Regions from separate parts of the Xenorhabdus sp. Sc-CR9 genome, predicted to be linked through region 1. Evidence: predicted binding sites of a transcription regulator. Region 1 holds the regulator's gene; each other region holds the start of a gene.
The links. The regulator Fur, encoded in region 1, represses iron uptake genes when iron is present. The targets are predictions, from matches to a motif close to ATAATAATGAGAACNACTATCAA.
Positions count from the first base shown of each region.

Region 2: ftnA (non-heme ferritin) is a predicted target of Fur. The motif match lies at 1,045-1,067, and genes of this name have one in related genera.
Region 3: AACQ81_RS08875 (TonB-dependent receptor domain-containing protein) is a predicted target of Fur. The motif match lies at 4,562-4,584, and genes of this name have one in related genera.
Region 4: sodA (superoxide dismutase [Mn]) is a predicted target of Fur. The motif match lies at 4,071-4,093, and genes of this name have one in related genera.

Region 1 is NZ_CAWQTY010000011.1:57,502-64,061, forward strand. It holds gene AACQ81_RS00725 (beta-N-acetylhexosaminidase) at 1-2,385, shown strand, start outside; gene fur (ferric iron uptake transcriptional regulator) at 2,493-2,942, opposite strand; gene fldA (flavodoxin FldA) at 3,119-3,652, opposite strand; gene ybfE (LexA regulated protein) at 3,828-4,118, opposite strand; gene AACQ81_RS00745 (GlxA family transcriptional regulator) at 4,327-5,349, opposite strand; gene AACQ81_RS00750 (type I secretion system permease/ATPase) at 5,457-6,560, opposite strand, start outside.
Region 2 is NZ_CAWQTY010000164.1:3,321-9,880, reverse strand. It holds gene pip (prolyl aminopeptidase) at 1-664, shown strand, start outside; gene AACQ81_RS07760 (DNA polymerase III subunit theta) at 710-940, opposite strand; gene ftnA (non-heme ferritin) at 1,267-1,773, shown strand; gene copC (copper homeostasis periplasmic binding protein CopC) at 2,002-2,388, shown strand; gene AACQ81_RS07745 (CopD family protein) at 2,388-3,383, shown strand; gene AACQ81_RS07740 (YebY family protein) at 3,470-3,823, shown strand; gene AACQ81_RS07735 (GAF domain-containing protein) at 4,506-5,003, shown strand; gene proQ (RNA chaperone ProQ) at 5,099-5,806, shown strand; gene prc (carboxy terminal-processing peptidase) at 5,826-6,560, shown strand, end outside.
Region 3 is NZ_CAWQTY010000168.1:3,832-10,391, reverse strand. It holds gene frdA (fumarate reductase (quinol) flavoprotein subunit) at 1-897, shown strand, start outside; gene AACQ81_RS08890 (succinate dehydrogenase/fumarate reductase iron-sulfur subunit) at 890-1,624, shown strand; gene frdC (fumarate reductase subunit FrdC) at 1,639-2,034, shown strand; gene frdD (fumarate reductase subunit FrdD) at 2,051-2,404, shown strand; gene AACQ81_RS08875 (TonB-dependent receptor domain-containing protein) at 2,485-4,545, opposite strand; gene AACQ81_RS08870 (ATP-binding protein) at 4,700-6,499, opposite strand; gene AACQ81_RS08865 (5-oxoprolinase subunit B/C family protein) at 6,496-6,560, opposite strand, start outside.
Region 4 is NZ_CAWQTY010000184.1:538-6,387, forward strand. It holds gene actP (cation/acetate symporter ActP) at 1-1,377, opposite strand, end outside; gene AACQ81_RS12450 (DUF485 domain-containing protein) at 1,374-1,685, opposite strand; gene acs (acetate--CoA ligase) at 1,839-3,794, opposite strand; gene sodA (superoxide dismutase [Mn]) at 4,166-4,792, shown strand; gene yiiM (6-hydroxyaminopurine reductase) at 5,123-5,794, shown strand.

The DNA.
Region 1 (6,560 bases):
CTCGATAATGACCAATACAAAATCACCCATATTACGGGGGATTTACATAAATTGGAGCCGTCAGAGAAATTCAATGGCATCAACGCGAATGAAAAGATTGTCCTGCCAATAATCGGAGAGTATTGGCAAATTTACAGTACAGATTTTATGCCTCGCTGGTATGCGACTTCCGGCGATGCCGTCCCTAAGATACTGGCGAATACTGATACAGAAGACATCAGTCAATATTTATCTGATCTGGAAGGTGAGTTGTGGAAACGTATCACGGAAGATCATAATACTCTGATGACACCTGAAAATCGTTTTGCGAAAAACCAATCGGTGGTAAAAGCGAGCGAGGGTAAACTGCGTGGACAGATTATTCCCACACCGAGAGAACTTTCCATTCATTCTCAGGATGTCGATTTATCCCGGGGTGTGAAATTAGAATTGGGCGGGGTGGGTGATAAATCTATTCAGGTGATCAGAGAACGTTTCAAATCCCATAATATTCCATTAGCGGATAACGGCTATCATATTGCGACTCAAATTAATGCAAACAAATTCACCGGTAACTGGCGAATAAAGGGCGCTTATTCGTTGGACATCACAACCAAAGGAGCACAGATAGTTGCATTTGATCAATCTGGTGTCTTTTATGGTCTGCAATCCCTGTTTTCCTTATTGCCCGCCAACGGCACACCTAAAATAGCCACATTGAGGGCAAAAGATGCGCCGAGATTTGAATACCGTGGAGTGTTCCTTGATGTAGGGCGCAATTTTCACAGCAAAAAAGCCGTTTTGCGTCTGCTCGATCAAATGGCTAACTACAAGTTGAACAAATTCCATTTCCACTTGAGTGATGATGAAGGTTGGCGTCTGGAAATTCCCGGTTTACCGGAACTGACAGAAGTTGGTAGCCAGCGCTGCCATGATTTAAGCGAGACTAAATGCGTATTGCCACAATTGGGATCTGGGCCGAATAACAATAACATGGGCAGTGGTTATTTCAGTCGTCAGGATTACATTGATATTCTGAACTACGCTAAAGCTCGCCAGATAGAAGTGATCCCGGAAATTGATATTCCGGCTCATGCCCGTGCCGCTGTTGTATCAATGGAAGCGCGTTATAAGAGGTTAATGGCACAGGGTAAAGAACAAGAAGCCAGTGAATATCGTTTGCTTGATCCGACCGATACCTCAAACACCACATCCGTACAGTTTTACGATCGCCGGAGTTACCTTAATCCGTGCATGGATTCCTCCAAGAAATTTATCGATAAGGTAATAAGCGAAATTGTTGCCATGCATAAAGAAGCCGGATTGCCGTTAAATACATGGCACTTTGGTGGGGATGAAGCAAAAAATATTCGTTTGGGCGCAGGGTATCAGGATAAAGACGGTCCAATTGTGCCGGGAAAAGGGATTATTAACAAAAAAATCGAAGACAAACCGTGGGCTAAATCCAAGGCTTGCCAGAAGATGATAGCGAAGGGTGTGATTAAAGATGTTGATGAACTCGCCAGCTACTTTGCCATTGAAGTCAGTAAGATCGTCAATACTCACGGTATTGACACAATGCAGGCATGGCAGGACGGCTTGAAGCACGCCAAATCAGCCAAAGACTTCGCCACTAAACATGTTGCGGTAAACTTCTGGGATACCCTCTACTGGGGGGGCTATGATTCGGTGAATGACTGGGCAAATAAAGGTTATCGGGTCGTTGTTTCCAATCCTGATTATGTCTATGTCGATATGCCATATGAAGTTAATCCGAAAGAGCGTGGTTACTATTGGGCAACTCGGTTTAATGATGAGGAGAAAATTTTCAGCTTTGCTCCGAATAACCTGCCACAAAATGCAGAAACATCGGTAGATCGCGACGGCAATAACTTCAATGCCCACAGCAATAAACGCTGGCAGGGTGCTTATGGAATGTCAGGGCAATTGTGGAGTGAAACAGTACGAACGGATGAACAGATGGAATATATGATTTATCCGCGTTTACTGCCGTTGGCGGAACGGGCATGGCATCGAGCGGGTTGGGAGTTGGATTATCAGCAGGGAAGAGAATTTAAAGGCAGAATAACGCGTTATGTCGATATGGCTGAGTTTCATCATGACTGGGTACGTTTTGCCAATCTGATAGGGCAGAATGAACTGGCTAAATTGGATAAGGCCAATGTTTCGTACCGTTTGCCTGTGCCGGGTGGCAGAATTGTTGGGGGAGTCTTCGAAGCCAATATTGCATTTCCGGGTGTTGTTATCCAATATTCATTGGATGATGGCAAAACATGGCAGGTTTACGATGACAGGCAGCGCCCTTATGTCACTGATAATGTGAAAATTCGCTCAGTCAGTACCGATGGGAAACGTTTTAGCCGGATAGAAGAAGTAAAATTTTAACGCATAAAGCGAACTGCCGATTAGCTTAGCTAATCGGCAATTGCTATTCAAACTAAATGAAATACCAAAAGCAAATTACATCATTACTTCTCTATTACATTTACTTTTTATGAATTTTCATCATGCAGAGCGCTATCTTTGCGACAATCACCAGCAGCACAGTGACCGTATAAATAAAGGCTATGGTTTGAAAGCTTAATTTTATAACGGTCAGCGATGATTTTCTGACGTTCTTCGATAAACTCGTCATTAAATTCAATGACTTTACCGCAATCAAGGCAAATCAGATGGTCATGGTGATGTTGCTGAGTGAGTTCAAAAACCGATTTACCACCTTCAAAATTGTGGCGAGTGACAATGCCGGCATCATCGAACTGGTTCAACACGCGATAGACAGTGGCGAGGCCAATCTCTTCACCGATATCAATCAGTTTTTTGTAGAGATCCTCCGCACTGACATGATGGCATTCTGGGTCCTGTAGCACTTCCAGAATTTTTAGTCGTGGAAGTGTTACTTTAAGTCCAGCATTTTTCAATGCTTTATTGTTGTCGGTCATGCGGATTCAGTCCTGTAACTTGAGTTAAGTGAAATTATGATACTTGGGTGTATCGTGAGGGAATCATAATTCTGTTTCACGTTGCTGATTATAGGCATGGATATTCAAAATGAAAACCATGCCAGACCTGATATCATGACACATTATGCAAGAATAATCCTGCGGGAAAGGGAAACTTATGCCCCCAAAATCTCTGATAGACTCATTTCGGTCTTGATTTTCTGCACCCAAGCTTCAACTCGTTCATCAGTCAATTCTGGCTGACGATCTTCATCAATGGCCAGACCGATAAAGTGATTGTCATCGGCCATGCCTTTAGAGGCTTCAAAGTGATATCCTTCGGTCGGCCAGTGGCCTACGATAATGGCGCCATTAGGCTCAATAATATCGCGAATGGTGCCCATAGCATCACAGAAATACTCTGCATAATCTTCCTGATCACCACAGCCGAACAGAGCAACAAGTTTTCCTTCAAAGTTGATCTCTTCCAATGTCGGGAAAAAATCATCCCAATCACATTGAGCTTCACCATAATACCAAGTTGGGATGCCAAGCAGCAGAATATCAAAGGATTCAATGTCTTCTTTGCTGCTTTTGGCAATATCGCGGACTTCAGCAACATCAGCACCGCCCAATTTTTCTTGGATCATCTTGGCGATGTTCTCTGTGTTGCCTGTATCGCTGCCGAAGAATATACCTATTATTGCCATAAAATGGGTTAACCTCTTGTTTTATATGTGCATTAAGCCTATGCACATTGCGCTGAAATCAGCAGGAAAAATGTTAGTTTTAATAAAATGAAAAGCGTTATTTTGACCAAACATCCATGACAAATCTGTCAGATTTGTGTGGTGATAGCGTTTCATTGCTGTTGAGTAAAATCAGTTAATCGGCAAGGTGATTTTTTTCTGCCAGTTGAGCTAACAGCATCTGTTCAATCAGCTCACTGCGACTAATATTGCGCTGCTTTGCCAGATGATTCAGTGCATAGACAGCATCTTCGTTGAGCTTGAGTTCTACTCGACGCAGTCCTTTGACTTTATCCCGTCGCAACTGATTACGTTTATTGATCCTAAGCTGCTCATCTCTGGACAGCGGATTTGTTTTAGGTCGCCCTGGCCTGCGTTCATCTGCGAACAAATCCAGTGTGGTGCGATCAGTTTGTTCTTTTGCCATAAATTCAATTGATAAAGGGCGTGTACCAATAATATAGCGGGCAATAATACCTTAGCTGGACGCGTGTCGCTACTGGTTGATGGGGGAGATTGTTAGAATCAACATTTATGATGTAAGCATTCTTTGTATCATGCGGGTAAGAAAATCAAATCATTTATTAGTGTTGATAATTATTTGCAAAGTGCAAAATTAGTTGGCAGAAAAAAACTTAATGGTGATATTTCTGGCGATACTCTTTTGGTGTCAGCCCATTGTAACGTTTAAATAATTCCCTGAAATAACGGGTATCTTCATAACCCACTTCATGGCTGATCTCTTCAATGGTTTTTTGGGATTTTTCCAGCCAGCGTTTTGCCTGTGACAAACGGATCTGCTGGATATACTGGATTGGTGTTTTTCCTGTGGCGATTTTGAAGCGGCGTTTCATTTGCCGCTCACAAAGATGGATCTTATTGGCTAAATCAGTGACGGATAAAATTTCAGAAGGAAAAGCATGCATCCAGTCTTGCAGTTTGTGGATCAATACATCGTCATGTTGGCGATATGGCGTAAAATTGACGGAATCTGACGATAATTCGCTGTCATTTTCACCTAACAGAAATTTTGCACATTGATCTCTGGCATATTGTCCATAAATTAACTCCACAATATTCAACATACAACTGCCACCGCCGTAAGCGTTCGAGATACAAAAACGGTGATTGTCACGAATGACCTTTTTATCACTATAAAGCGGAATATGAGGAAATAACGTTTTGAATTCAGAGGCAAAATGAGGGTGAATGGTTGCACTTGCCTGCAATAATCCTGCTTTTGCCAGCATGAAAGTGCCTGAACATATTGAAACGATGGGAATGTGTTTTTCATCCATAGTCCTGAGCCATTCCATGATTTCCTTTGAACAATGCCGTGGTTCCCATTCAGGAAAACCCAATGAACCGATCAGAATGATATCGGGTTTCAGATCCTTTAAGTGGAGAGAATTGGGAAGGGGGGGGTAAAGAATACGGTGGGGAGAACTGTCGGTATCATTACGGAAGGAAGTATAATCAGCCACCATAAATAGACCATTGGTGTCATTTATTTGTGGGCTTGCAGGGGAAATAATGTTGACATGGGGAATAGCGCCGCCAATGGTGTTGGCGGCAATGGTCAGTATTTCAATCGGCATGGCAACCGATGTAACAGATGTGTGAGAAAAAACCAATGCAGTGATAGTGACTTGTTTCATATTGATATTCTCTTCCTTAAGAACATTTTGTTATATTAATTTCATAATGAAATTAATTCTAAGGGGAAATAAGCCTTATGTCTCCAATGAATTTTCCGTCTTGATAATCACTTAGTCTGCTGATGCCAAAGTTGAGCGTATAAACCGTCTTGCTGCACAAGGGCATCGTGTGAATCTGATTCAACAATTTTTCCCTGATCCAAAACGAAAATTTTATTGGCATGGCGAATGGTATTCAGCCGATGGGCAATACTGATCACTGTTCGGTTTCGGCATATTTCATCCATATTGCTCATGATGGCGGCTTCAGATTCATAATCCAGTGCAGAAGTGGCTTCATCAAGGATCAGGATCTTTGGGTTACTCAGCAATGCCCTTGCCAGTGCGATACGTTGGCGTTGCCCGCCAGAAAGGTTATTCCCTTTTTCACCAACAGGGTGGGCGAACTTATGGGGAAATGTACTGATGAAATCAGTCGCCCCTGCTAAGGCAGCTGCATGATAGACTTCTTCATCACTGGCATTGGGTTTGCATAAGCGAATATTGTCCGCGATGCTGCCGGAAAATAGAATGCTTTCCTGTAAGACAACACTCATGTTGCGTCGCAGCGATACAGGATCAGCAATCGCCAAATCCATTCCATCCACCAAAACCTGACCATGTTGTGGCACATATAGGCGCTGTAATAATCGGGTCAGAGTACTTTTGCCTGAACCTGACGGCCCTGTAATGCCGATAAATCCTCCGGCCTCAATTGCCAGTGACAGGTTCGCCAGAACTTCAGGTGTATCAGTATGATAGCGGAAGCGAATATTTCTGAATTCAATCTGGCCTGCCAGTTCGGGTGCCGATGCCAGCCCTTGCTTACTGTGTTCCATAGGTTCATCAAGAATATCGCCGACCCGTCGCAGGGAGATCAGCGTATGCTGAAAATCTTGCCAGACCTGAGCTAACCGCAGGATCGGCTGGGTAACGTGCCCCGCCAGCATATTGAAAGCAATCAATTCACCCGGAGACAAATCACCATCAAGCACACCTCTTACACCCCACCACAAAAGCAGTGCCGCAGCAACTTTCTGGATCAGACTGATTCCTTGTCCTGCTACCAGTCCGCTTTTCTGGGCGGAAAAACGTTGGATCAACTGTTGACTCAACACTTTTTTCCATTGGTACAAAAAGCGTTTTTCCGTTGCGGTAGTTTTGATGGTTTC
Region 2 (6,560 bases), on a different contig from region 1:
GTTGCGTAATCTAATGGGTGTTGAAAAGTGGTTGGTGTTCGGTGGCTCCTGGGGTTCGACACTTTCTTTGGTTTATGCTGAAAAACATCCTGAGCGTGTCTCTGAATTAGTGTTAAGGGGGATCTTCCTGCTTCGGCCACAAGAGTTACATTGGTATTATCAGGAAGGGGCTTCTCATTTTTTTCCAGAGAAATGGGAACGTACACTATCTATCCTCTCTGAAGAAGAACGCAAAGATGTGATCTCGGCTTATAACAAACGGCTGACAAGTGATGACCTACAAGTACAGCTGGAAGCTGCACGTTTATGGAGTCTTTGGGAAGGTGAAACGGTAACGTTACTACCTTCTGATAATGCGGATTCATTTGCAGAAGATAAATTTGCTTTAGCATTTGCCCGCATAGAAAATCATTACTTTATCAATAACGGTTTTATGGATGAAACTCAGCAATTATTGGATCATATTGACGTTATCAGACATATCCCTGCCGTTATTATACATGGTCGCTATGATATCGCATGTCTGGTACAGAATGCGTGGGATCTGGCAAAAGCGTGGCCGGAGGCTGAATTGCATGTTGTGGAAGGTGCAGGCCATTCGTTCGATGAAGCGGGTATTTTACATCAGTTAATTAAGGCAACGGACAAATTTGTTGGAAAATAACTGAGATAACCACCATTGGGTGGTGGTTATCTTTCCCATATTCCCTCAGCGGCTTCTGGGTTCATAAGGTAAGCGCGACATAAATCGTGATTGCTGGCGATAGTGTTGCAAGCGCTGCCGAAAATATTCTCGCAAATGTGGCGGTTGTGATTGCTCTACAGTATCAGGAATGACAGGCATGTTATAGCGTTCTTTAAAAGCAACACCGGATGCTGCTAAATCAACATTGACCTTATCCATCTCATTTTTAGATAGCTCGGCTAAATTATGTCCCATTTATGGCCTCTCTGAAAACTTACTTCTCAAAGTAGAAAATTAATCAACTCTTTTTTGTTTAGCAAGTGATTTAAAAAAGTTTAAAAAAAATCGGGTAAATATAAATAATATCAATTCTCATTTTTATTAAAAGGATTTTTTAATGGGGAGTTAAATAAATAAAACTGATTCTTATTTTCTTATATTTAATGAGATTTATTCTTGTTAATGAATTTAATAAAAACATTAATTATCAACTAATTAAATATTATTATTTTGTTTTTGTCTTATATGTTTTTAATTGGCATAATAGCCTGAGTTTAATGAACTATTAGGAGGGTTGGCTGATGTTAAAACAAGAAATGATCAAAAAATTGAATGAGCAATTAAATTTGGAATTTTACTCTGCAAATTTATATCTGCAAATGAGTGCATGGTGCAGTGACAAAGGGTATGAAGGTGCAGCGGCATTTTTAAAAACTCATTCTCAGGAAGAAATGCAGCATATGCAGCGTTTGTTTGATTATTTGGGTGATACTGGTTCAATGCCTGTCCTGGGAGCTATTCAAGCTCCTCCTGTTGAGTTTAACTCTATTTCTGATGTGTTCAATCAAACTTATGAGCATGAAAAATTGATCACAGAAGAGATCAATAAACTTGCTCATGTAGCGATGATGACTCAGGATTATTCTACGTTTAATTTCTTGCAATGGTATGTCGCTGAACAGCATGAAGAAGAAAAACTGTTCAAATCTATTCTGGATAAATTGGATATGGTGGGGGAAGGCGGCAAGGCGTTGTTCTTACTTGATAAAGATCTGAAAAGTTTATCTATGGCACCGGCACATGCCTGATGAATAGTCAATTAAGTTAATTAGCACTGTTTTTTAACCGTAATTCTTGTTTTACGTGTATCGTTGAAGCAAAAATTACGGTTCTTTTCATTTTTTGTCCCCATTTTTGCGTAGTGCTTCACAGGTCAAGACATTGTTCATCAATGATCGCAGATTAAAGCGATTTTTTGATATAGAATCCCTTCGTGTAACTATAAAAATTCATGTACATATTAAAGGGTTATCTATATGTCTATTCTTAACATCCGTTCATTCTGGGCCAAATTATCTACTCTTGTGGTTCTGTTTGTCGGTATGTCCTGTCAACAGGCTTTGGCTCATGCACATTTGAAAGATCAGATTCCTGCAGAAAACACAACTGTTGAAGCTGTTCCACAAGCTATAACCCTAAGTTTTTCAGAGCGTATTGAACTTGGATTCAGTAAGATAAAATTAATTGGTCCAGAAAAGGCAGAGGTTAAAACCGGTAAGCTGGAACTTGATCCTGAAACCAAAACTAAATTAATCCTGCCAGTTGAAGGTAAACTTACCTCCGGAGAATATAGAGTTGACTGGAGTGTACTTTCTGTCGATGGTCATAAAACTAAAGGTGTTTACAACTTTACTGTAAAATAATGATCTCTTTAGAAGCTCTGTACCTATTTTGCCGTTTCTCTCATTTTGTCGTTGTCATGCTGATGTTTGGCCTTAGCTTATTCACGATGATGCTTGTTTCAGGCCATTTTTCAACGCTGATAAGGGAGTGGTTAAAAGTTGTTATTTTAATCAGCACTGTGTTGGCTTTAATAACTTCAATCGTCTGGTTTATCGTTCAAGCTGGGCTGATGGGAGATGGCTGGCAAGATGTTTATATGCCTGAAATTTGGTTAGCTGTATTGAATACCTCTTTTGGGCAGGTTTGGAAATGGCAGCTATTGGTTGCAATACTTGCTGCTGGGGCGTTGTTCCTCTCCGATGCCAGAATCAAAAATCTCTTGTTGCTGGGTTGTTCAGTCATTTTATTATCCAGCCATGCTTTTATCGGCCATGCAGCTATGCATGAAGGTCATTTAGGGTTACTACTGCAAGCTAATCAGATTGTTCATTTGCTGAGTGCGGGTTATTGGTTTGGTGGATTATGGCCGTTTTTACTGTGTCTACAGTTTTTTCGTATTAAAAAGGCATCAGAATCAAATCAATATCGCGATGGTGCATATGCAGACAAGACAAGCGCAGGGAATGCAGATAATAGTGAGAATATCGCTGTTGATCAATATTCGGAAATTAGATTATATTCGGAAAGCATCGCGGCGATGAGGAAGTTTTCCTTTTATGGGCATTTCGCTGTTTTTCTGGTGATAATAACAGGAATTGTGAGTAGTGTTATCTTAATTCCCGGATGGCCGACTTTCAGTCGTGCCCTTTCTGAATATCAATCCATGTTATGGCTGAAGATAGTTCTGGTCGCTGGTATGGTACTTTTAGCACTGCTCAACCGCTACATGTTAGTTCCTAAATTGAGGCAGCAAAGGTGTTACCAGCTATTAATAATCAATAGTTGGCTGGAAATTATCTTAGGAACATCAGCACTATTATGTGTGGCTGTTTTTGCAACACAACCTCCTGCGTGATTCTTGGATGATTGATGTAAATCTGGGTATATAAACAGATGAATTAGCGATAAAATTACAGCATGTGTTTATCAGGGGGAATGGTAATGAAACGAGTATTGTGGGCTCTGCCTTTTTTTCTTCTTTCTTTTCAGGGGATTGCTGCCCCGATACAAACTGTCAGTAAACTACAATTTGGTAAACAATGGGCATTCACCCGTGAAGAAGTTATGCTTGATTGTCGTTCGGGTGGGGCATTGTTTGTTATAAATCCTAGTACATTGATGCAATACCCATTGAATGATCGGGCAACGCAACTGATGAAATCTAATAAAGTTATTGCAACATCACTAGACACGATCCTCTTAGACAATCCTGAACAACCAGCTGAAAAGATGAGTATTGAGCCATTTCAGAAAGCAGCATTAGCTTTATGTGATCAATCAAACGATAAAAAGTAAATGCTTAGTTGATTCCATTGTTGTAAAGAAGAGCAATCATTACCTTATAAGAGTAAAAATTTGGTAAATCATAGTATGTCAACTACTCTTTAATTGGTAAGTTGTTCTACGTCTCAATGATAATTTTTAGCTCTAGTCTCTTTGAATAAGAGTCATTTTCCCTAGGCCGAGTAGAGGAGTGAACTCGGCCTTTTTTTGTTTGTCACGAGGAAGGGACATCTTTACTCTTTTTTCAATAAATTATCTTATTTTCTTATGCATATAATGATGCGATTAAAATGATCATTCAGAATGCTAAATAGCATTCCAAAATTGTAGGCAGATTGCTTCCTTACTCCTCGTCAACCGAGGAGTAAGGAAGCCTTATCATTTGAATGTATCACTATTTTGAGAACCTATTCAGTGAGGTTTTTAGAACAAGAGTATGAACAAAAGCGCATTTATGGCTGCAAATCAGACTAATTTTGAATATAAGCTGTGATATATACCTGAATTTTATCAGAGAATACTGGTAAAAATAATTAAAGAAAATTTAAATTCAGATAAATAAACGATATCCTGAAAGAGTTTATATTATAGTGGTAAATTATTTTCGGAAAGAGTTTGTCAAAGAGAGTAAAAATCTTTTGTGTGAATCTTTTGTTTAAATTGTGTTAAATTTTAATCTATCGCATAGGGGCGTATGGACAAGAATGAATTTTATCAAGAGTTAGAGAATAGTTTGATTGCACTGTTGTCAGGTGAATACGACTTTATCGCTACTCTTGCCAATACAAGCGCATTGTTATATGAACGTTTAGATACTGTTAATTGGGTTGGATTTTATTTAGTGGATGATGATACCCTAGTCTTAGGGCCATTTCAGGGTAAGAACGCTTGTGTTCGCATCCCTCTGGGAAAGGGAGTATGTGGGGCGGCTGTTAAAAATAAAAGTATACAGCGTATTTCTGATGTTCATTCTTTCCCCGGTCATATAGCCTGTGATGCAGCCAGCAATGCTGAGATTGTTCTTCCTTTGGAAATCAATGGAAAAATCATTGGTGTTTTGGATATTGATAGTACGGTTTTTGGTCGGTTCGATGAGAATGATGAAAACGGCTTGAAAGCCCTAGTTATCAGGTTTTGTGAGCATTTAAGACAATGTGTTGTGTCAAAATATCTACAACAGAACGTAACTTAACATACGTATAACGTGGCATTTATCAGTAAGGCTATTATAATGTCGCCTGTTCATGCCTGCGCTGGTTGGCAAAACCGTTGTAATCAGGAAATTTCATGGAAAATCAACCTAAGTTGAACAGTAGTAAAGAAGTCATTGCTTTCTTGGCCGAGCGTTTCCCGCTTTGTTTCGTAGCAGAAGGTGAAGCACGTCCTTTGAAGATTGGTATCTTCCAGGATATCGTTGAACGTATTCAGAATGAAGAGGGTTTAAGTAAAACACAACTTCGTTCTGCTCTGCGCTTGTATACTTCCAGTTGGCGTTACCTCTATGGTGTCAAAGAGGGAGCTCAGCGTGTTGACCTTGATGGAAATATATGTGGTGAGCTGGAAGTTGAACATATTGAACATGCACGCCAGCAATTAGCTGAAGCAAAAGCGCGAGTACAAGCTCAACGAGCTGAGCAACGTGCTAAGAAACGTGAAACTGAAAACGTATCTGACAAGAAAAGTGAACGCCCTGTAAGTAAAAAAGCGGCTCCTCGCCGTCAAGCATCAGGTGATGGCGCAAAACGTCCATCTCGTTCGCAAAACCGTCTGCAACAATCGCCTAAATCAGCAGATAAAACCACAAAGAAAATTGCACAACCTGAGTTGAACTCAGTCACAGACGTATCCTCTTTGAAAGTCGGACAGACAATCAAAGTAAATGTAGGAAAAAGCATAATGGATGCTTCTGTGCTAGAAATTGCCAAAGATGGTGTAAGAGTGCAGTTACCTACTGGCTTGGCAATGATTGTACGCGCAGAACACTTAAAGTTCTGATACGGAGGCCAACTCGGGCATGAACAAACTCATTATTTTGGCTTTCGTTTTAGGTCTATCATTTTCTAGTACAGGGTATGCGGACACTATTAGTGATAGTAGCAAGTCGGTCAGTAATGGTACTGCCATTAGTGACAGTGTTGTTAATGGTAACAATACAGCTACTATTAATCTGAATCAGTTGCCAGATTTAAAACCGGAACCACAACATTCCACAGTGAGTAAGCGGATTGTTTCTCGCTTTCTTCGTTCTCACTATCGCCAACTTTATCTGAATGCAGATTTTTCAGGGAAAATTTTTGATCGTTACCTGAATCATCTGGATTATGGGCATAATGTTTTTCTGGCATCAGATATTGCACAGTTTTCAGATCAAAAAGGCGTATTAGGAAAAGAGCTTGAAGAGGGTGATTTAAAGCTTCCTTATGCCCTGTTTAATTTAATGCAAAAGCGTCGTTTTGAGCGCTATCAATATGTTCTCTCTCGTTTAGAGCAGCCTGTTGATTTGAATAGCCATGACACGATTGAAACAGATCGTTCTAAGGTGCCGTGGCCAACGAGTGTTGAAGAACTAAATAACCTTTGGAACGCTAAGATTAAATTTGATTGGATAAACCTCAAATTATCTGGAAAAAATGATAAAGAAATCAAAGAAAAACTGACTAAACGTTATCGGATGTTACTGAAACGTCTCACACAGAGCAAGAGTGAGGATGTTTTTCAAACGATCATGATGTCTTTTGCTCGTGAAATA
Region 3 (6,560 bases), on a different contig from region 1:
GCGGGCCGTACTATCACCACGCTACGCGGTGATGTGGTTTACCTGGATTTACGCCACTTGGGTGAGAAAAAACTGCTCGAACGTCTGCCGTTTATCTGTGAACTGGCAAAAGCCTATGTCGGCGTTGATCCTGTCAAAGAACCAATCCCTGTTCGCCCAACCGCGCATTACACTATGGGTGGAATCGAAACTGATCAGCGTTGTGAAACCAGCATCAAAGGGCTATTCGCTATTGGTGAATGTTCATCTGTCGGCCTCCACGGTGCAAACCGCCTTGGTTCTAATTCTCTGGCAGAATTGGTTGTTTTTGGGCGTCTGGCAGCGGAAGAAGCGGTCAAGTATATTCAGCATGTGAAACCAGCTAATGACAGCGCACTGGTTGCCCAAGTCCGTGATATCGAAGATAAGCTCAATAAACTGCTGAATCAGAAAGGTGGTGAAAATTGGGCGAAAATCCGCGATGAACTGGGAACTTCAATGGAAGAAGGGTGCGGCATTTACCGTACACCAGAGTTGATGCAGAAAACCATCGACAAAATTGCCGAACTCAAAGAGCGTTTCAAGCATATCGAAATTAGCGATCGTTCCAGCGTATTCAATACCGATCTGCTTTATACCATCGAATTGGGATTCGGTCTTGATGTTGCTGAATGTATGGCGCATTCAGCGATGAATCGCAAAGAATCACGTGGTGCCCACCAGCGCCTTGATGAAGGCTGTACCGAACGTGACGATGAAAATTTCTTGAAGCACACGCTGGCTTTCTATAACCCTGAAGGTTCTCCCCGTCTGGAATACAGTGATGTGAAAATCACCAAATCTCAGCCAGCGAAGCGAGTATATGGTGGCGAAGCGGCAGCACAAGAGAAAAAACAGAAGGAGCAGGCGAATGGCTGAGCTAAAAAACCTGAAAATGGAAGTCATGCGCTATAACCCGGAAACTGACAATGAACCTCATTTTGTTACGTATGAAGTGCCTTACGATGATCAAATCTCACTGCTGGATGCGTTGGGCTACATTAAGGATAATCTGGCACCTGATCTTTCCTATCGCTGGTCTTGCCGCATGGCAATTTGTGGTTCCTGCGGCATGATGGTAAACCGCGTACCAAAACTGGCATGTAAAACTTTTCTGCGTGATTATGAACAAGGAATGAAAGTCGAAGCACTGGGTAATTTCCCGATTGAACGGGACTTGGTTGTGGACATGACACACTTTATTGAGAGCCTCGAAGCCATCAAACCTTATATCATCGGCAATGAACGCAAACCCGCTGATGGCCCGAATATGCAAACTCCGGCACAGATGGCAAAGTATCACCAGTTTTCAGGCTGTATTAACTGTGGCCTGTGTTATGCTGCCTGCCCTCAATTTGGCCTGAATCCTGAGTTCATCGGGCCTGCCGCAGTCACACTGGCACATCGCTATAACCTTGATAACCGGGATAACGGCAAGAAAGAACGTATGCCGCAAATCAATAGTAACAATGGAGTCTGGTCTTGTACTTTCGTTGGCTATTGCTCTGAAGTCTGCCCGAAACATGTCGATCCGGCTGGTGCCATTCAGCAAAGCAAGGCAGAAAGTGCCAAAGATTTTCTTATCTCTATGCTGAAACCACAATAAGGGAGGAGGAAGTAATGACAACGAAACGTAAACCTTATGTGCGCAGCATGAAGCCTAATTGGTGGCATAAGCTGGGATTTTATCGCTTTTATATGCTGCGCGAAGGCACATCTATTCCTACCGTGTGGTTCAGCCTGCTTGTGCTTTACGGTTTATTTGCCCTGAAAAATGGCCCAGAAAGCTGGGCGGGTTTTGTCTCTTTTCTGCAACATCCGGCCGTGTTATTGATAAATATCATCACCTTGCTGGCAACCTTGCTGCATACGAAAACGTGGTTTGAGCTGGCACCAAAAGCGCTCAATATCATCGTAAAAAATGAAAAAATGACCCCGGGTCCCATCATCAAGCTGTTATGGGCAACCATGATTATTGCTACTGCCGCGATTCTCGGCATTGCGCTATTTTTCTGACCCCAAGGAGGATCCAATGAATCAAGTACCTAAGCGTTCCGACGAACCGATTTTCTGGGGGTTGTTTGGTGCCGGCGGGATGTGGAGTGCCATTGTTGGCCCTGCAATTATTTTGTTGCTGGGTATTTTGCTGCCACTCGGTCTGGTGCCAGAATCACTCTCTTATGAACGCATCCTGACATTCTGCCAGAGCTTTATTGGTCGTATCTTTTTGCTGCTGATGATCTGCCTACCTCTATGGTGCGGTATGCACCGAATCCATCACGGAATGCACGATCTGCAAATTCATATTCCAGCCAGTCAATGGGTGTTCTATGGTGCAGCAGCTATTTTGAGTGTTATCGCTTTGATTGGGACGTTTACACTGTAATTGTGATAATCGGAAGAATGATCTTGAAAAAAGTCTGCGGCTTACCCGCAGACTTTGTACTACAAATTAAGGCATTGTCTTTAGAACTTATAAGAAACAGTCGCTTTATAAGAACGACCTTTCTCTTCCTGCCCTTTATAAGTATTCAGATAGTAAGACTGCTCGTTGTAACGTTTATCGAAGACATTATCGATACCAAGCTGAATTTCTGTGTTTTTAAATGAACCGGCTTTCGGTGCCCAGGAAATATACACATCACTGACACCATAGCCAGGCTTATGTATATTTACAATCTTACCATCATCAGTCCCGTTTGCATCTGTGGCACGGACAAATCGAGAGTTCCAACCAAGTTCAATATCAGTTTTATCAAATAAGTAGCTTCCGCCAATAGTGAAAGCATCACCTATAGTTGGGGTAAACTCTCGTCTTGTGTCAAATAGCGCACTGCCTGTAAGGATTTTGTTATTCGCTTTCGCGTAAGTCGCTCTTAAAGATAGGTTATCCAACTGATATTTGGTCGATAATTCAAACCCTTCCAATCTGGATTTAGGGATATTATTCAGCTCACTCTTAGCTAAAGTTGTAGCCAGATTTTTGAAATTGGTTTGGAAGACCTTACCAATGACAGTGAATGAGTCATTTTCAGCAAAAACATCAGAATATGTTCCCGCTGCACCCGTTTCTAAGTTGTAACCCGTCGTCGCTTTTAAGTTGGCGTTGTGATTACTTTGCCCCATACCAATCTCTTTACCCAATGGGCCTCTGAAAAGTTCGGTATAATTGGCAAATAATGTTGTTGACGCGCCAAGTTCGTATTTCAAACCCAGTGCTTTTGAGAAATGGACATAAGTTCTCTCAAAAGGCTTATCATTTTTATTAATGGTATTGTATTGGTAGTGATCCCATCTGACACCCGGAATAACATGAAAATCAGAAAATTGAATGTCATCCTCCAAATAAACAGATGATGATTTTCCTGTTTCTACTGCTTTTTTGTGTACATTTTCTGATACATCAGTGTACGCCATTCTGGTATCAAAATATTCATACCCATAAGTTAAAACATGGGATAATTTCTGGGTATCAAAATTAGAGACATTACGCGCCCTAATACCTTGGGTTTCAACAATACTGTCGAATCCCTTTCCAGGCCCACCGATTTCCCTCATGTGGTTGAAGTTTTGTTCTGTGTGATAGGCAGAAACTTTTAAGTCAATGAGGTCATTATCGACTGGTACATATCTGTAAGTGAGATTATAGGCATCACGCTCTGAAGCGTACTTTCCTTTTCTCCCTTTATTGATATCCGAACCAAAATTCAATCTGAAATTAGTCTCCGCATCATTTTGATAATGTTCTTTTGATACATTGATATACTGCTCATCAGTCAGGTTGAATTTCGCTTTTAATAAATAATTAACCAGTTTCCCATCGGTAGGAATTGAGCTTCTTCCGCGGTTATCTCTGCCCGAATCAGCATCATTTATATCACGATGATTAAAATAGCCTAATAAATCAACTGCTCCCACTCTTCCATAAGTTGCTAAAGATTGCTGGAACTCAGAACCATTACTGACATAGCTTAATTTACCTTTTGCACCAAATAATTGGCCCGGTTCTAATAAATCACCAGCATCAACGGTTTCAAATTTTAATGCGCCAGCAAGGGCTCCCGTATCATAAGTAATACTGTTAGTACCGACACTGACATCAATTTGCTTCAGCATTTCAGGATCGATGCCGTAGCTACCCGAATGATGGAAGTGATATCCCTCTTGTCGTGCACCATCAACCGTTACGTTGATGAATTGATCATCCATGCCACGGATTTTAAAACGCTGCCCTAAAGCGCTGGGGTGACCCGCTTGGACGCCCGGTACATTCTTTAAAATCTCACCGACACTTTGTGCCTGTCTGACTTTGATTTCGTTACGGTTGACTTTTCCATTATCTTGTTCTGCATTGTTATCTGCAATAACGACGAGTGTATCGCCAGTTACCGTTGATTTCTTGATTGACTCTCCCGTGGTTGCAAATGCATTGGTAGAGATAGCAACTGTCAACATAGATGCTGACATCAAAGGAACACACAGGCCACTTTTAGCCAGGCTAGCGTAAATCTGGGTAATTTTAGACATTTATTTTCAATCAAAAATACTATTGAGAATCGTTATTATTTACATTTATATAGAAAATGTAAATAACTTTAAAAGCGAACATAGGACATATCTGGGGATGAAAGGCAAGATCAACAGATCCTGCTGTTTTAACCAATATGGTTACTCTATACGACTAGTATATGTGAGCCAGAGCACACTCTACATTCTGATAACCCCCTGCCCGAACGCAAAATGTGATTTTTCCCGAACGATGAGCACTGATTTGTACTTCCATCTTCATCGCTTCCATCACGGCAATCACATCACCCTCACTGACTTGCTCGCCCTCTGTGACCAGCCATGAATGCAAGATACCGGATATGGGGGCTTTCACCTGATGGGGATCTGCCGATGTTTTTTCCTTTGTGGAAGATTGGGGATGAAAAAATGATTGCTCACTCGTAGGGGCTAACTGCGCCAATCCAGTCAATAAATTCGACGGTAATCCCAACTCGTGCCTGCGGCCATCAATCTCGATAAATGTGCGGGTGATGCTTTTATCTTCTGTTACAACCTGGCGTGGTGAGCTTTCCAGTTCATTGGCAAAATCTGTTTCTATCCAGCGGGTATGGACATGAAACGCATCACTGGAAATAAAATCAAGATGTTCCATCACCGCTTGATGGAAAGGCAATACCGATGCTACCCCTCGGATTTTGAATTCCCGTAATGCCCGGCGGGCACGGAAAATGGCCTGTTCACGAGTCTCCCCCGTGACGATTAATTTAGCCATCAATGAGTCAAAAGTAGCCGGAATGGTGGAACCCGTTATCACTCCTGAATCCAGACGAATACCGGGACCAGAAGGCGGGATAAATTCGCTGATTATGCCAGATGTCGGCAAGAAACCTTTACCTGCGTCTTCCGCATTAATGCGAAATTCAAACGAATGTCCTCTTGGTACTGGTGTTTCCCGAATGCTCAACGGATAACCCTCCGCCACTCGCAACTGTTCGATAACCAGATCAATACCTGTTGTTTCTTCCGTCACCGGATGCTCAACCTGTAAGCGAGTATTTACTTCTAAGAAAGAAAGCGTTCCATCTGCACTTAACAAGAATTCTACTGTGCCAGCACCCACATAATTGGCTTCCGCACAAATTGCTTTTGCTGACTGATGAATACGTTCTCTTTGTGACTGCGTTAAAAATGGAGCCGGAGCTTCTTCCACCAGTTTTTGATTTCGACGCTGCAAGGAACAATCTCGGGTTCCCAGCACCACAACGTTACCCTGCCTATCCGCAATCACTTGCGCCTCTATATGACGAGGTTTATCCAAAAATTGCTCAATAAAGCACTCGCCCCGCCCAAATGCAGCTGTCGCTTCACGCACTGCCGAATGATAAAGTTCTGCCACTTCATCCAATCGCCAAGCTACTTTCAAGCCACGGCCACCACCACCAAATGCAGCTTTAATGGCAATCGGCAAGCCATGCTGTTCCGCAAAAGCGACAACTTCCTGTACTTCTTTAACTGGCTCTGCTGTTCCAACCACCAGTGGAGCCCCTACTTTCTGGGCAATTTTACGCGCCTTGATTTTATCGCCCAACTCATCAATGGTTTCAGGGTCAGGACCAATCCAAATCAATCCTGCGTCAATCACGGCACGAGCAAATTCAGCCCGTTCAGACAAAAAGCCATACCCCGGATGCACCATCGTTGCCCCAGATTGCTTTGCCACCGACAGTAAACGGGGAATATTGAGATAGGTTTCTGTGGGGCTATTCCCACCCAGACCATAAGCCTCATCTGCCAGTTGTACGTGCTGTGCATTGATATCTACATCCGCATAGACGGCGATTGTCTGTATTCCATAATCACGGCAAGCACGGATAATACGAACAGCAATCTCACCACGGTTAGCGATCAGTACTTTCTTAGATTGATTGTTCTTAAATTGACTGTTCTTAAATTGATTATTTGCTGTGCTCATAGAGAACTTTTGCTCCCTTGAATTTCTTGGAATTGGCTGATGGGGTTAAAGCGAATTTTGG
Region 4 (5,850 bases), on a different contig from region 1:
CTTGCTCCAGTACATTGACAGAAAAATAATAGGGAAATTACAACTTGCAGCGATGGAAAATGCTAAACCGACCATAAAAGCAATATTCTGTTTTTCGAACAAAATACCTAAGCTAATAGCAACGAATCCCAGAATAACGACGGTAATTTTGGAGACTTTCAACTCATCCCGTTCATTGGCTTGCCCTTGCTTAATGACATTGGCATAGAGATCATGAGAAACAGCTGAAGCACCGGCGAGTGTTAATCCTGCGACGACGGCTAAAATAGTGGCAAAAGCTACTGCTGAGATAAAGCCAAGGAAAAAATCACCGCCAACGGCACTTGCCAGATGAACAGCAGCCATATTAGTTCCACCAATTAATGCGCCGCTTGCATCTTTAAATGAAGGATTGGCGCTGACCAATAAAATTGCACCAAATCCGATAATGAACGTTAGTATATAAAAATAACCTATAAAACCAGTGGCATAGAAAACACTTTTGCGGGCTTCTTTAGCATCGCTGACGGTAAAAAATCGCATAATGATGTGCGGTAATCCGGCAGTACCGAACATTAGCGCCAATCCTAAAGAGAGTGCAGATATAGGATCAGATACCAATCCTCCCGGACTCATGATTGCGGATCCAAGAGAGTGCACTGCAATGGCTTCCTTAAACAGGGCATTGAAATTGAAATTTACCATTTTCATGACCATCAGAGCCATAAATGTTGCCCCAGCCAGCAACAGAATTGCTTTAATGATCTGTACCCATGTTGTTGCCAGCATTCCGCCAAATAGTACATAAAGCACCATTAAAATACCGACCAAAACAACAGCAACGAAATAATTCAATCCAAATAACAATTCGATAAGTTTCCCTGCCCCGACCATTTGGGCTATCAGATATAACGAGACAACAACCAGTGAACCCATTGCAGATAACGTACGGATTGGGCGCTGTTTCAGTCGGTAAGAAGCAACATCGGCAAATGTATAACGACCTAGATTCCTTAATCTTTCAGCAATGAGAAATAGAATAATTGGCCACCCAACGAGGAAACCGATCGAATAGATCAGTCCATCATAACCTGAGGTATAAACTAATGCTGAAATCCCTAGAAAAGAGGCTGCTGACATATAGTCACCGGCAATAGCCATACCATTTTGAAACCCTGTAATACGTCCGCCTGCCGTATAATAATCGGAGCGTGAAATAGTTCTTTTTGAAGCCCAATAAGTAATACCAAGAGTTAACCCAACGAATAACAGAAACATGATTATTGCCTGAATATTCAAGGGTTGTTTCACTACATTACCTGAAATGGCATCGGCTTGTGCTAAGACAGGAAAGAGGTAGGAAAATAGAGGTATTACTGAAAATACAATTTTTTTCATTTTCTTACCTCATTGATAATAGTTGATATCAGGCGATCAAACTCGCCATTCGCGCGCGCAACATAAATCCCCGTCAATATGAAAGAAGCAAAGATAATCCCGATACCGACAGGTATGCCACGAGTCATATTGGTATCTTCATGGAGTTGTGTCCCAAGCCATTCAGGAGCAAAGGCAATCAGAAAAATAAAGCCAACATAAATCACTAACATAATGATGGATAGCAGCCAGGCAAAACGTCCTCGTTTCTTAATTAATTCCTTAAAGCGGGGATTATTTTCAATCTCTTGATAAATGTCGTTATTCATCAGAGTGTCTCCTTGTTGATTTTAAACGACACACCTTAAGTCACATCACCAAGTGCCGGATACCAGTATCCACGTCCCTGCACAATTTGTTACTTTTGGTGATACGTTATTTAAGCCGCCTTTTGGCGGCCTATTTGTTTTACGAAATGTTTTTTATGACATATTTATGGATTGTTTTTCTTCCAGCAATTTTTCAACCACTCCCGGATCGGCCAGAGTGGAGGTATCTCCTAAGTTACTGGTATCCCCTGCCGCAATTTTACGCAAAATACGCCGCATGATTTTTCCGGAACGTGTTTTGGGAAGTGAGTCAGTCCAATGGAGGATATCGGGTGTTGCAATTGGACCTATTTCTTTACGGACCCAATTTCTGACCTCGGTATACAATTCTGGAGAAGGCTCTTCACCATGAATTAGCGTGACATAGGCGTAAATAGCTTGTCCTTTGATATGATGAGGAATACCAACGACAGCAGCTTCTGCAATTTTGGGATGAGAAACCAGAGCAGACTCAATTTCTGCGGTTCCCAAACGATGCCCTGAAATATTCAGAACATCATCGACCCGACCCGTGATCCAGTAATAGCCATCTTCATCACGCCGGGCACCATCGCCACTGAAATACATTCCTTTAAAAGTGGAAAAGTAAGTTTGTTCAAAACGTTCATGATCGCCATATAAAGTTCGTGCCTGTGCCGGCCAAGAATCTGTCATTACAAGATTGCCTTCATTCTCTCCCTCCAATATTTCTCCAGCGTTATCGACCAGAGCTGGACTGACACCAAAGAATGGCAGAGTAGCGGAGCCTGCTTTGAGGTCGGTTGCACCAGGCAGTGGCGTGATCATGAATCCGCCTGTTTCGGTTTGCCACCAAGTATCCACGATTGGGCATTTACTGTTACCTATCTTTTGGTAATACCACTCCCATGCTTCTGGGTTAATCGGCTCACCAACAGAACCCATAATGCGCAATGACGTGCGTTTTGTTCCTACTATGGCTTTATCTCCTTCAGCCATTAATGCCCTGATAGCGGTTGGTGCGGTATAAAGAATATTAACCTGATGCTTATCAATAACCTGACAAAGACGATTTACATCGGGATAGTTAGGCACACCTTCAAACATTAAGGTAGTAGCACCGCAGGATAGTGGACCATATAGCAGATAACTATGCCCGGTAACCCAGCCCACGTCTGCCGTACACCAGTAAATTTCTCCGGGACGATAATCAAACGTGTATTTAAAAGTCAAAGAAGCATAGACCAGATAACCGCCAGTCGTATGTAGAACGCCTTTTGGTTTCCCTGTTGAGCCAGAGGTATAAAGGATAAACAATGGATCTTCGGCATTTATCTCTTCGGCAGGACAATCTGAACTGACATTTTCGATAAGTTCATGCCACCATAAGTCACGGCCGTCATGCCAGTTTTTGATATTTCCGGTACGCCTGAAGACAATCACATTAGTGACGTCGGTCACCTCTGGATTGCTCAATGCTTCATCGACATTCTTTTTCAGTGGAATCGTACGACCCGCTCGCAAACCTTCATCTGCGGTAACAACGAGCTTAGCATTGGAATCGATCACTCTGCTTGCAATGGCATCAGGAGAGAAACCGCCAAAAATTACGGAATGGATAGCCCCGATGCGGGTACAAGCCAACATTGCAACTGCGGCTTCTGGCACCATTGGCATATAAATGGCTACGACATCACCTTTTTTGACCCCGATTTTTTTCAATACATTGGCGAATTGGCTGACGTCATGATGTAATTCACGATAAGTAACATGGCGTGATTCTGTGGGGTTATCTCCCTCCCAGATAATAGCAGTTTTATCGCCACGCTCTTGTAAGTGGCGATCAAGACAGTTGGCACTTAAATTCAGAGTACCGTCTTCAAACCAGCGGACGCTGATATGCCCCGGATCGAAAGAGGTATTTTTGACCTTGGTATAGGGCTTTATCCAATCCACGATCTTACCTTTTTCACCCCAGAACCCTTCAGGATCTTGTAGTGACCATTGGTAGTCTTGTAGATATTGTTGCTTGCTTATCAGGGCAGTATCTGCAATATCAGCAGGAATAAGATGCTTGATTATTTGAGTCATATTTTTATCTCCTTGCAATTGTTAATACTATGTCAAAACAAGGTTAACTAAAGCGCATGAGGAATTTTTGTTTCTTTTTTGCGCGGAAGATCACGCAATAAAGAAAATGAATTTCATGGAATGATCATTTAATGTGTCTTATTTAATTGAAATTAAGTAAGGTTAAAATATTTTATATTGGCTTAATACGCTTTATTTTAGTTATTTTTTGGTTTTTTAATCTAATCTGGGTGTGAAACTTAGATGTGTAATGGAAACCATAAGAAATCTATGGAATTGATTATCATTTTCATTGTTGTTGAATTCACTATAATAAATGCGTTATTCACAAGGTGTGAGCTTTATACATTCTAAACAACTGGAGATATGACATGAGCTATTCACTGCCTTCTCTACCTTATCCTTATGATGCGTTAGAGCCTCATTTCGATAAGCAAACGATGGAAATTCACCATACTAAACACCATCAGACTTATGTCACTAACACAAATACTGCTTTGGAAGCCTTTCCTGAATTAAGTGAATTAGATATTGATAATTTAATTCAACAGCTCGATAAATTTCCCGCCGATAAGCGCACTTTTGTTCGTAATAATGCGGGTGGGCATTCGAACCACAGTATGTTTTGGAAGGGATTAAAATTAGGAACGGTCTTGAGTGGTACTCTAAAAGCAGCTATTGAGCGTGATTTTGGAAGTATTGACAGCTTTAAGAAAGAGTTCGAGCAGGCGGCAGCAACTCGTTTTGGCTCTGGCTGGGCGTGGCTGGTTCTGAAAAAGGATGGCAAACTGGCTGTTGTTTCAACAGCCAATCAGGATAGCCCTCTGATGGGTGATGAAATAGCGGGTGCTTCCGGTTACCCGATTGTGGGTCTGGATGTTTGGGAACACGCCTATTACCTGAAATATCAGAACCGCCGTCCTGACTACATCAAAGCATTTTGGTATGTTGTAAATTGGGACGAAGCAGCAAAACGTTATGAAGAAAAAATTAAATAAGCGTTAAAAAACACTTTCCTTGATAATGCTGGTCACCACAGTGATCAGCATGTTTATTTTTTCATAACATTTTTTCTCTATTATTTTATTTGGCATCCCTATCCGTTTTTACTATCCTCCATAATGAACAGGGCGGGAGCACGCTTTGATTGATTGTAATTTTGCCAAATTAAATTCTAGATAATCCACACATCTCAATATAGTAATCCTTAAAAGCTCATAAAAACAGTGTACTAGCTCCCTGCTATGACGAACTAAAGCGAAGCTTGCCGCGTTTATTCTATCAGAGTAATATTTATACTCGTCTATTGAGGAGGAGTTGGAGCTGAAATGTATTACCCACAGGTATATAGAGGCAAAACAATATCCTCTAAAAAATTGGGTGCCAGTGCAATTAGTAAGCTGTTGGTGAATGGTCGTTTACAGCTCACCTCTCTTGGTCTGGAAGGTGATGAACAAGCAGAAACGCGTTTTCATGGCGGGCCTGATCGAGCGCTTTGTCACTATCCAAGAGAACACTATTTGTTTTGGAAAAGACAATTTCCTGAGTTAATTGAATTGATTGCCTCTCCTTTGTTTGGTGAAAACATATCAACTGAAGGGATGACTGAAGATAATGTCTATATTGGCGATATTTTTCAATGGGGTGAAACTCTGATTCAGATAACTCAACCACGCTCTCCTTGTTATAAACTCAATTTAGTTACCTATGTTAGTGACTTTGCTGCGATGATGCAAAATAATGGGCGCTGTGGCTGGTTATATCGGGTTATCTCTCCGGGTTTTGTGAGTACAAGTGAGCCGATAAGGTTATTAAGTCGAAACAGCGATGTTTCTGTTCAGGAAGCTATTTCCATTGCTTTTCATAGCCCATTTGATGAAGAGCAATATCGTCGTTTAATGGGAGCGGCAGGGTTGTCTGCCAGTTGGAATCTGACAATGCAACAACGCATATTGCATGGGAAAATTGAGGATTTTAATCGTCGTTTATTTGGGAAATAATTAAGAAAATCATAAAAACATACCATTAGAGCACAACTGACGACAACCATATTATC